Regions from separate parts of the Janthinobacterium sp. BCJ23 genome, predicted to be linked through region 1. Evidence: predicted binding sites of a transcription regulator. Region 1 holds the regulator's gene; the other holds the start of a gene.
The links. Region 1 encodes sigma-54, which starts transcription at its own class of promoters, with help from an activator protein. Its sites were predicted from a motif close to TGGCANGNAANCTGCTTT; they were not measured.
Positions count from the first base shown of each region.

Region 2: a site for sigma-54 is predicted at 2,781-2,798, ahead of AC54AG_RS11450 (EDSAP-1 family PEP-CTERM protein). Genes of this name have one in related genera too.

Region 1 is NZ_JCAQAW010000008.1:95,968-101,782, reverse strand. It holds gene hprK (HPr(Ser) kinase/phosphatase) at 1-930, shown strand, start outside; gene rapZ (RNase adapter RapZ) at 1,202-2,065, shown strand; gene AC54AG_RS22130 (enoyl-CoA hydratase/isomerase family protein) at 2,066-3,151, opposite strand; gene hpf (ribosome hibernation-promoting factor, HPF/YfiA family) at 3,285-3,647, opposite strand; gene AC54AG_RS22120 (RNA polymerase factor sigma-54) at 3,717-5,195, opposite strand; gene lptB (LPS export ABC transporter ATP-binding protein) at 5,200-5,815, opposite strand, start outside.
Region 2 is NZ_JCAQAW010000002.1:1,191,407-1,197,221, reverse strand. It holds gene AC54AG_RS11460 (nitroreductase family protein) at 1-580, shown strand, start outside; gene AC54AG_RS11455 (EDSAP-1 family PEP-CTERM protein) at 615-1,613, opposite strand; gene AC54AG_RS11450 (EDSAP-1 family PEP-CTERM protein) at 1,724-2,707, opposite strand; gene AC54AG_RS11445 (glycosyltransferase) at 2,897-4,129, opposite strand; gene AC54AG_RS11440 (hypothetical protein) at 4,267-4,440, shown strand; gene AC54AG_RS11435 (hypothetical protein) at 4,681-4,818, shown strand; gene AC54AG_RS11430 (hypothetical protein) at 4,948-5,316, shown strand; gene AC54AG_RS11425 (acyl-CoA thioesterase) at 5,400-5,815, shown strand, end outside.

The sequences.
Region 1 (5,815 bases):
CAAACGCCGCTGACGATACAACGCCTGTACGACGATAATCGTGAAAGTCTGCAACTGGGCTGGTTCGCCGGCTTCCCCGGCGGCGAGCGCCTGATCTCGGGCGACGTCTCGTCGGCCGCCGACCAGGTCGGCCACTTGAACCTGATCCATCCGGGCCGCATCCAGGTCTTCGGCCACCAGGAAATCAATTACTACCAGCGCCTGAAGGTCAATACGCGTACCCACGTGATCGGCGAGCTGATCGCCGGCGGCCCGCCCGCGCTGATCATCGCGCAAGGGCTGGAAACGCCGCCCGACATCCTCGCCATTTGCGACGAGCAAAACATTCCCCTGTTCTCCACCCCGTTGCCGGCCGCGCAAGTGATCGACTTCCTGCGCGTCTACCTGTCCAAAAAACTGGCGCAGCGCATCATCATGCATGGCGTGTTCATGGACGTGCTGGGCGTGGGCGTGCTGATCACCGGCGATTCGGGCCTGGGCAAGAGCGAGCTGGGGCTGGAACTGATTTCGCGCAGCCACGGCCTGGTGGCCGACGACGCCGTCGAATTCTCGCGCATCGCGCCGAACATGATCGAAGGCCGCTGCCCGCCCCTGCTGCAAAACCTGCTGGAAGTGCGGGGCCTGGGCTTACTCGACATCAAGGCCATCTTTGGCGAAACGGCCGTGCGCCGCAAGATGCGCTTGAAACTGATCGTGCATCTCGTGCGCCGCAACGCGCTGGAAGAAGAAGTCGAGCGCCTGCCCTTCCTGTTCCCCACGGAAGACGTGCTGGGCCTGCCCGTGCGCAAGGTCGTCATCCCCGTCGCCGCCGGCCGCAACATCGCCGTGCTGCTGGAAGCGGCCGTACGCAATACCATTTTGCAACTGCGCGGCATCGATACCTTGCAGGAGTTCATGGAGCGGCAACGACTCGCCATGAGTGGCGATTAATGTTGCCAAGGAGTTCGCCCTTGCAAGGGCGAACCGTTACGCAGGCACGCAGCAGTGCTGCGCGAATCCCCTGCTGCACCAACGACTCGCCATGAGTGGCGATTAGCAACGTAGGTCGGATTAGCGGGGCCGCCGAGGCGGGGCAAGGCCCCGCGTAATCCGACAACATGGTTGACGTGTGCAGCAAAGAAATACCACAGTCTAAATTGCAATAATTTGTAAAGATAATTGCCTTGGAGCAGAGTGCCGATCTTTATTGTATGATCGGGCTATGCATATCGTCCTTATCACCGGAATATCCGGCTCCGGTAAATCCGTCGCGCTCAATGTGCTGGAAGATACCGGCTACTATTGTGTCGACAACCTGCCACCGGCCTTGCTGCCCAGCCTGGTGCAAACCCTGCTCGACGAAGGTACACCGCAACTGGCCGTCGCCGTCGATGCGCGCAGCGCCGAGTCGCTCGTCAGCCTGCCGCACAATGTGGCGCTGCTGCGCGACCAGGGACACGACGTCAAGGTCATGTTCCTGACGGCCACCACGCATTCGCTGGTGGCGCGCTTCTCGGAAACGCGGCGCAGCCATCCGCTGTCGCATGAATTGCGCCCGAACCAGAATCCGGCCAGCCGCCGCACCCTGATCGAGTGCATCTCGGAAGAGCGCGAACGCCTGTCGGCCATCGAACAGCTGGGCCACGTGATCGACACGTCCGAACTGAGCGCCAACAAATTGCGCGCCTGGATCAAGGATATGATCGCTTCCGAGCGCGCGCCGCTGACCCTGTTCTTCGAATCGTTCGCCTTCAAGCTGGGCGTGCCGCTGGACGCCGATTTCGTCTTCGACGTCCGGGCCTTGCCTAACCCGTATTACGACCTGGCGCTGCGCCCGCTCGATGGCCGCGACGCGCCCGTGATCGCCTTCCTCGACGCGCAGCCGAGCGCGCTGGAACTGCTGGCAGACATCCGCGCCTTCATCGAAAAATGGCTGCCGTCATTCAAGTCCGACAACCGCAGCTACCTGACGGTGGCCCTCGGTTGCACGGGTGGCCAGCACCGCTCCGTGTACATGGCGGAACGGCTGGCGCAATACTTCGGCCCGAATGAACGAGTGGTTCTGCGCCACCGCGAACGTAGCTAGTTAATTCAGGTGGCGCAGCGGATGCGCTGACGCCGGCCAGACCGGTGCGAAGAAGCGCGCCACCATGGCAGCGTCGACCTCGTCCAGGCTGGCAGGGCTCCAGCGCGGCGCATTGTCTTTGTCGACCACCAGTGCGCGCACGCCCTCGAGCACTTCGCCATGCTCGAAATTGTGGCGCACCACCGTGCGTTCCATGCGCAGGCAATCGGCCACGCCCAAGTGAGCCCCGCGCTGCAGCAATTCCAGAGTTACCGACATCATCAAAGGCGAGCGCAGGCGCATGGCCAACAGCGCCTTGCTGGCGAACGCGCTGTCGTCCTGCGCCAGCGAGGCCATGATGGCCGCTACGGAATCCGCACCGAAATGGCGGTCCAGCGCCGCGCGCGCCGCCGCCAGCGAGGAGACACCTGCCTGTGCCTGGAACGGCGCCGCCAGCGCCTTGATGGCCACCGGCAGGGCCTCGCCCGGCGTCGACTCGAACAGGGCCAGCAGCGCCCCCATTTGCGCCTCGGGCAGGTAGACATCGGCCAGGTCCGTGTACAGGGCGTCGGCCGCGCTGATCGTCAAGCCCGTCAAGCCCAGGTACAGGCCCAGCTGGCCGGCCAGGCGGGACAGGAAATAGCTGCCGCCCACATCGGGGAACAAGCCAATATTGACTTCAGGCATGGCCATGCGCGTGCGGCCCGTGACGATGCGCAAGCGGTTGCCGGGTCCGGCTTGCGCCACGCCCATGCCGCCGCCCATCACCACGCCATCCATCACGGCGATATACGGTTTCGGATAGAAATGGATCACATGATTTAACGCGTATTCTTCCGTAAAGAAATCTTCCAGCAAGGCGCTGCCGCCTTGCGGCGTGGCCAGGCCCGCATCGTAGAAGAAACGGATGTCGCCGCCGGCGCACAGTGCTTTCTCGCTGCTCGAGCGGATCACGACGGCGTCCACCTGCGGATCGTCGCGCCAGGCCAGCAGGGCCGCGCTCAGGGCGCGCACCATCTCCAGCGACAGGGAATTCAAGGCTTTCGGACGGTCGAGCACGATATGCCCCGTGCGGTTGCGGATGGAAGTCTGGACGAAGTCGCTCATGGCAGGCGTGAAAAAAGTAAAAGTACAAACATTTTAGCGCCTGCGCGGGGAAGATTGCGTTCAAAAGGTCCAGGCGCAAAAAAGGGCGCAATGTGCGCCCTTAGTTGATCACAACTGCTGGAAGCGGGTGGCCTTAAACGGCGACGACGGCGTCTTCCTCGGAGTTGTCTGGCAGATGCTTGATCGCCTCTTTACCGTGCCCTTGCACTTTGGTTTTGTATTTCATCACTTGCCTATCGAGCTTGTCGATCAGGGCATCGATCGCGGCATACAGGTCTTGTGCCAGGCTTTCCACGTAGACGGTTTTGCCACTTAAACGCAGGTTGACTTCGGCCTTTTGACGTTTTTCTTTCTCTTTGAGGTTATCCACGGTCAGAATCACGGCGATATCGATAACTTGATCGAAATGACGTTTCACGCGTTCCAGCTTCGTTTGTACGTATTCACGGATGGCTGGTGTCACTTCGAGATGATGTCCGCTGATGGTGAGATTCATACACACTCCTAAAGATGATCGGGTTCGTGCGGTCCATCCTATCCGGCCCGCAGAGGAACCGAAAAAAACTTACAAACACTTACGCAGGCTCACTGGCGGAATTTTCAACGCTTCCCGGTATTTGGCAACAGTACGTCGCGCAATCACCATGCCTTGTTCCCCCAGCATGTCCGCAATCTTACTGTCGGATAAAGGATTTTTAGGGTCTTCTGCTCCTGTCAGTTGCACGATCAATGCCCGTATCGCCGTCGATGACGCTTCGCCCCCCGCTTCGGTGGCGACGTGGCTACCAAAGAAATATTTCAACTCGAACATGCCGTGCGGGGTCAGCATGTACTTTTGAGTTGTTACCCGCGAGATAGTACTCTCGTGTAAACCCAGTGTATCAGCTATTTCACGGAGCACAAGGGGGCGCATGGCAACGGCCCCATGCGAGAAAAAGTTCTTTTGTCTTTCTACTATTGCCTGTGCCACGCGCAGGATCGTGTCGAAACGCTGGCGCATATTCTTGATCAGCCACTTGGCTTCCTGCAACTGTGCGCCCATGGCGCCCTCGCCCTTGCCCTGCTTGAGCAGGTTGGCGTACATGGCGTTGACGCGCAGGCGCGGCATGACGTCGTTGTTCAGGGTCACTTGCCAGCCATTGCGCGCGCGCTTGACGACGACGTCGGGCACCACATAATCGGACACGTCCGAGGCGAACACGGCGCCCGGATGCGGATTGCACTGGCGAATCACCGTCTGCGCTTCGCGCAAGTCTTCATCGTCGCAATCAAGGGCTTTTTTCAGCTTGTTGAAATCGCGCTGGGCAAACCAGGCCAGGTGCTTTTCCACGATGACGAGGGCCATGCGCCGCGTCACCATGGCGATGTGCGGCAAGCGCTTGATCTGCAGCGCCAGGCATTCGGACGCATTGCGCGCGCCCACGCCGGGCGGATCGAAACTTTGCAGCAGCGACAAGGCCGTGCGCATCTCGTCGGCGTCGATTTCCAGCTCTTCCGGCAGGCGCGCCAGGATGTCGTCGAGCGACTCTTCCAGGTAGCCATTGTCGTCGAGCGCGTCGATGATCAGCTCGACCAGCGCACGGTCGCGCAACTCGAGCACCGTCACGCGCATCTGCTCCATCAGGTGTTCGCGCAGGGTGCAGTGATGGGCCTCGAGTTGCGGGCGGGAATCTTCGTCGTCGGGCGCCTTGCCCCGGCTCGCCTCGCTCCAGTCGCTGTCGCCGCCATCCGCCACGGCCGGACCCTCGCCCGCCTCGCCGTCAAAGGTTTCCGCTTCGGCTGGCGCCGCGGGCGCCTCCTGGCCTGGCGGCTGGGGCGGCGCTTCGGCCGGCGCCGCCGTGGAACTCAAGGCCCCGTCCGACAGCAGGCGCAGCGAACGGTCGAGCGGATCGTCGAGGCGCTCGAGCAGGGGATTGTCCGTCAGCAGTTGCTCGAGTTCCTGGTGCAATTCCAAGGTGGACAATTGCAACAGGCGTATCGATTGCTGCAACTGCGGCGTCAGTGCCAGGTGCTGCGAAGTGCGCAGCTGCAATGATTGTTTCATTGGCTTACATGCGGAAGTGTTCGCCCAGATAGACCCGGCGTACCGACTCGTTCGCGATGATGTCGTCGGGGCGTCCCGACGCCAGTACCGAGCCCTGGTTGATGATGTAGGCACGGTCGCAAATACCCAGCGTCTCGCGCACATTATGATCGGTGATCAGCACGCCGATATTGCGCTCCTTCAAGAAGCGCACGATGCGCTGGATCTCGATCACGGCGATCGGATCGACGCCGGCGAACGGCTCGTCGAGCAGCACGAAACGGGGATCCGTGGCCAGCGCGCGGGCGATTTCCACGCGGCGGCGCTCGCCGCCCGACAGGGACAGGGCCTGGTTCTCGCGCAGCTTTTCAATCTGCAAATCGGCCAGCAGCTTATCCAGGCGCTCCTCGATCTCGGCCTTCTTCAAAGGACGGCCTTCGACGGTCTGGATTTCCAGCACGGCGCGGATATTGTCTTCCACCGTCAGCTTGCGGAAGACGGACGCTTCCTGCGGCAGATAGGACAAGCCCATCTGCGCGCGGCGGTGGATCGGCAGGCTGGAAATGTCCACGCCGCTGATGTCGATGCTGCCGCCGTCCGACGGCACCAGGCCGACGATCATGTAGAACGAGGTGGTCTTG
Region 2 (5,815 bases), on a different contig from region 1:
CATGCCCGAAGCGCACAAGGTGCACCGCGACGTGATCGAATGGGGCGCGCGCTTCAGTAGCGACCGCATCCCGGAGCAGGCGCTCGGCGTCGATGCGATGACGGCGCGCCTGATGCGCTGGGTCATGCACAGCTGGCGCCGCGTGGATTTTTTCAATACCTGGCTGGGCGGCACCATTGCCCCGCGGCTGCAGATGGACTTGCTGCCGGGCCTGTATTGCGCCGCGCATTTCGCGCTGCTGGCCGATGCGCCGCCGCGCCATATCGACGATTACGTGGCGGCCGGCCGTGCCATGCAGCGCTTCTGGCTGACGGCCACGCAGCTGGGACTGCAATTGCAGCCGGAACTGACGCCGCTGATCTTTGCCCGCTATGTGCGCGAGCGGCGCACCTTTTCGCGCACCGATGGCATGCAGGAAATGGCGCAGGAGTTGGCCGTGCAATGCCAGGGCGTGCTGGGGGCGGCGGCGGTCGAACGGGCCGTGTTCCTCGGACGCATCGGTGCGGGGCCGGCGGCCAGTGCACGCTCCTTGCGCCGTCCGCTGCAAGACTTGCTGGTGGCGCCCACAACGGGGCAGTAGCGCGCGTGACGCCGTGCGCGCCACGGCGTCAGCATCAGTGCCGGTGCCGGCGCCGTGGCGCCAGGCACGCCAGCGCTGCCAGGCCCGCCGCCAGCAGCGGCAAGGTGCCGGGCAGCGCCACCGGGGTGACGCCTGGCACGTAGGCCAGTTCGGAACTGTTCAGCATGTTCAACACGAGGGTGTAGTTGCCCGCCACCAGGTTGTCCGTGATGGCGCCATATTGCCCGCCGCAGGTCTTGCCGGTGCCCGTGCCCGTGGGCGCGCCGCAGCCGCTGGGGTCGTACGTGAATACGCTGCCGCTGGTGAGCGGCGTTTGCGCGTAGCCCGTATTGAGGTTGGCGGCGTCGGCCAGTTCGGTGCCGCCCAGGATGCCGGAGCCCAGGCTGCCGTCGGGCGCCCAGTTGAAGACGATCTGGCCATTGTCATCGATGATGCTGAACGTCATCGCCATATTCGTCGTGGCCGCCGAGCCCGTGCCGGCCAGCGCGTCCAGGTACAGCTGCATGAAGGGCAGGGCCTGGAAGTCGAAGGCCAGGGTTGCGCCCGGCTGGCCGACGACGAAATTGATGGCCAGGGCCGTGCTGGAACCGTTGCGTCCCGAGGCGTCGGCGCTGCCGCCGCCCGTCAGGAAGGTTTCCGCCGCATTCACCGTATGCGTACTGGTCGAGCCCGGCGGGAACGGGGGAATTTGCGAAGTGATGATTTGCGCCTCGCCGCGCGCATACGCGGCGTTGCCCATGCCTTGCTGGGTAAAATCGTTTTGCCCTTTGGTGACGGCGCCGCGTGTCGCTTGCGGCGCGTCGATCTCATTGCTGCCACCGTTGATGACGCTGCTGCCGTTGAGCGTGGCGGTGGTGCGCGACAGGTCGATATTGCTGATCAAGGTGGTGGAACCGGTGGGATTGCTGATGACCAGGCCAAAGACGCTGGTGTAGGAATAGCCGTAGGCGGCGGCGCTGGCAGTGCCGCTGCCGGCCAGCAACAGCAAGGCCAGCAGGGCCGTTGAAAGTCGAATGCATAAAAATGTAGTCATGAAAATCCTCATCTCCTGGTCGGCTGCGTTGTAAGGAAAACCGACAGGCTTGCCGCATAAAAAAAAGGCGAGGAGACTCCCTCGCCTGTGAATCCCCCCTGTTGCCTGGTTCAGGCGGCAACTTTGCGGCGGCGGGCGTAGCCCAGGCCGGCCAGGCCCAGGCCCAGCAAGGCCAAGGTGCCCGGTTCGGGTGTCGCCGCCTGTTTCACCAAGTCCACGCTTTCTACCGCATTCAAGGTCAAGGTGTAGTTGCCGGCCGTCAAAGCATTGCTGACGGAGCTGAAGTTGCTGCCGCACGCTGTGCCCACACCGGTGCCCGTGGGCGTGCCGCAGCCGGAAGGGTCGTAGGTGAACAGGTTGCCGCGCGTGAGGAAATTGGTCGCCAGGCTGGTGTTCAGGTTGGCGCCATCGGCGTTTTCCGTGCCGCCGAAGATGCCCGAGCCGATCACGCCGTCTGGCGTCCAGTTGAATACCGTCGCGCCGGCCGCGTCCGTGATGGTGAAGGTGACGACCAAGTTGGCCGTGGCCGTGGACAGCTGCCCGACCGTGCTTTGCAGGAAGACCTGCATGAAGGGCGACGCCAGGAAGTCGAAGCTCAGGGTTGCCGTGGGCGAGCCGACGACGAAATCGACCGAGAAACCCGTGGTCGAGCCGTTGCGCCCGGACGCATCGGCCGTGCCGGCAGGCCCGTCAAGGTGGGCTTCGGCCACGTTCACTGCCTGGGTGGAGGTGGAGCCTGGCGGGAACGAAGGGAACTGCGTGCTGACGATTTGCGCATCGCCGCGTGAATAGTTGCCTGCCGGGCCTTGTTGCGTGAAGTCGTTTTCGCCCTTGATGACGGGGCCGACGTTGGCGCGTGGGGCATCGAGCGAGCCGGCGCCGCCATTGATGACGCTCACGCCATTCAGGGTGGCCGTGCTGCGCGAGATCGTGGTGCTGTTGGCTACCGTGATCTGGCCCGTCGGCACGGCGATCACCAGGCCGAAGATGTTGTTGTACGAATAGCCGTAGGCGCCCGCCTGTGCGCTACCGGCGGCGCACAGCATGGCCAATGCCGCTGCGGCCGGGAGCAGTTTCAGTTTCGAGAGTTTCATTGTATTCACCTCATGGTTGAGTGAGTCTGGAAGTCTTGCCTGAGACCTGTCGGCAGGTGCTCATGGCCAGTACCTAGCGACTTCCATGCCAACGCATGAGGTTCTTTTGAAATCAATGACTTGGCGTGCTTTTGTTGACGCGGTGCAGGCTTTGCCGGATGCGCTGTAAAAAAAACCGACGCCAGCCTTTCAAGGCTGTCCGCCTTGTGGCAACGAGCCCAGCAGGGCGTGCATATGGGGCAGCAAGCGTTGCCCTGGCACATAGTCGCGCATGGCCGTGGCCAGCTGGCGCGCCGCCAGCTTGGCCCGGCCATCGTCGAGCATGCGCGTGGCGGCATGGCGCAGAGCGGTTTCCTGGAAGCGGTCGGCGCGCAGCAGCAGGCCGGCGCCGGCACCCACGATGCCGTGCATGTTGAGAAATTGGTCGAGGTTGCCGGCGATGCCGATGACGGGCACGCCTGCCGTCAGCGCTTGCTGGCTGGTGGGGCTGCCGCCGTTGCAGATCACCAGGCTGGCGCGCCGGGCGGCCGCATCGCCCGGCAGAAAGGGCGCGACATAGGCGTTCGGCGGCACGGCATCGACGCGGATGGTGCCGGCCGTGGCCGCCAGTACGGTGACGGGCAAGGGCGCCAGCGCGCGCAGCACGCGCGGCAGCAATTGCCCCTGGCCTGAACTGCCCAGGGTGACATAGATGATGGGCCTTCCGCTGCTCAGTTCCGGGCGCTGCCACCAGTCCGGCAAGTCGAGCGGCGGCGCCCAGATGATGGGACCCAGGTAGTCGTGCGTGGACGGCATGCCGTGCGGCGGGAACAGTTGCGGAATATCCGCGTACAAGGTGCGGTCGGCATCCGTATAGATGCGCCGCAGGTCGCTGCCCAGCGATGGCAAGCCATGGCGGCGGCGCACGCGGTTCAGGGGCACGGCGTGCGAAGCGAAGGCCAGCGGGCGGATCAGGCGGAACAGGGGATCGGCCAGCCAGATGGGCAGCACGCCCGTCAGGGGCAGGTTGGGCACCGTGTAGTGCTGGCGCACCCAGGGACTCCAGTAGGCGTTGCTGACGGTAATGTAGGGAATGCGCTGCAGGCGCGCGCTGACCGACAGCGACAGGCGGAAGTCGCCGATCACGAGGTCGGGCTGGACGGCATTGAGCAGGCGCAAGTCGTCTTCCACATACGCGTGCAAGGTGCTTTCCGTATACACGGGCTTGCCGTGCGCGAGTGCCTGCAGAAATTGCAGCGATGAAATACTGTCGATGCGCCAGCGGCGGAAGGGGGCTTGCTTGAAACAAAAGTCATACCCATCGGCGCAGGCAAAATGCACCTCGTATTTTGCCTCGTCCAGGCCCTGGGCCAGGCTCAGGGGACGGCCAACATGGGCCAGGGTCACTGCCTCGGCCATAAAGAGGATTTTCTTGCGCGCCATAGGGGTCGCTTGCACTCGTGCTGGAGGGGATGCCTGCAAAGTTGGAGTGGCGCCACGCCGTTTAGTTCCCCGCCGCCTGTCAATGGCGGGCGCCAGGATTTGGCTGCATCGGCTACAGTGGGGCAAAGGAGGCCACCATGCTGCCACAATTCCATCTTGCCCCGCTGCGTGCGCACAGCACGCCCGAACCCGATATGCCGCCACCGCCGGAAGGCGATCCCCTCAAGCCGCCGCCAGAACCGCCGCCGCACATCGACCCCGTGCCGGTCGAGGAGCCAACGCCGCCACCACCGCCCGTGAAAATGCATTGAACGGTTCTCGGACCGTGGCGCCGCGTCACGGGTGGCGGCGGGCAGGCGCGCGCGATGTTTATTTCCAATCGGAAATGGAAGGCGCGGGCCTCGCCAGAGGCACGCCATTTAAACAACAAAAATGCGCATAAATGTTGCCGAGCGGATACAAATCAAGCTCCAACTGCTGAGTGTCATGCGGCCGTCACGATTCTGTTCTTATAATGAGACATCATAAAAATTCTTGTACAGGAGACCATCGTGGGCAATTCCTTGCATAACAAAATCTACCTGGGCCGGCGGCCTGTGATCACCAGCAAACACCTCGTGGCGCTGGCCCTGGCGGGCGCCGTGGCTGGTTGCGGCCTGGCATGGCTGCTGCTGCGCAGCTACAAATAACGGTCGTCACGCCCGTGTTTCCGTCGCCTGGCCGCATGGCGGGCGGCGGTAGATTCACGTTGCCTGTTGCCGATGCGCAGCGGGGCGCGTACCATGGGGGCCGAACACCTGGCCTTTTATGGAAAAGTAATGAAGAACGAGAAATTAACAACCGATGAATATGACGCGCTGGAGCAAGTTGCACGCGGCATCAAGACCGAGCGCCCCAGTGCTTGCGTTGCCCGCAATGCCAAGCGCCTGTCGGGTCTGAAGCTGCTCAGCTATGCGCGCGACGGCCGTCTGTCCATCACCGAGAAAGCACAACAACTGCTGTTCCTGCGCCGCTGCATCATGGGTTTGCGCGCTGTCGCCACCGATCCGCTGACCAAGCTCGATACGGACGTGGCGTATTTTCTGGGCAAGAAAGCCCACATCGTGGCGCGCGCCGAAGGCGAAGGCCACGACATTTCCGACAAGGGCCGCGAATCGCTGGCCGACATCGACACCCTGGGCCTCTAAGGCTCACAACCGGCCCCTGGGGCCGGTTTTCACATCTTCCCTCACTTTTAATTTCCCCCTTGGAGAACACTTTGGACAGCGCGATGAACTGGTCGGCCCACGAACTGACGATGACGGTCTTGATGACGCCCGATATGGCCAACTTTTCCGGCAACGTGCACGGCGGCACCATCCTGAAATACCTCGACAGCGTCGCCTACGCCTGCGCCAGCCGCTATTCGGGCAGCTATGTCGTGACCTTGTCGGTGGACCAGGTGATGTTCCTGCAGCCTATCCACGTGGGCGAGCTGGTGACGTTCCTTGCCTCGATCAATTACACGGGCACGACGTCGATGGAAGTGGGTATCCGCGTGGTGACGGAAAACATCCAGCAGCGCCTGGTTCGCCACGCCAACAGCTGCTATTTCACGATGGTGGCCGTGGACGCCAACCGCAAGCCGGTGGCCGTGCCGCCGCTGGTGCTCGAGACGCCAGAGCAGCACGCGCGCTTCGAGCAGGC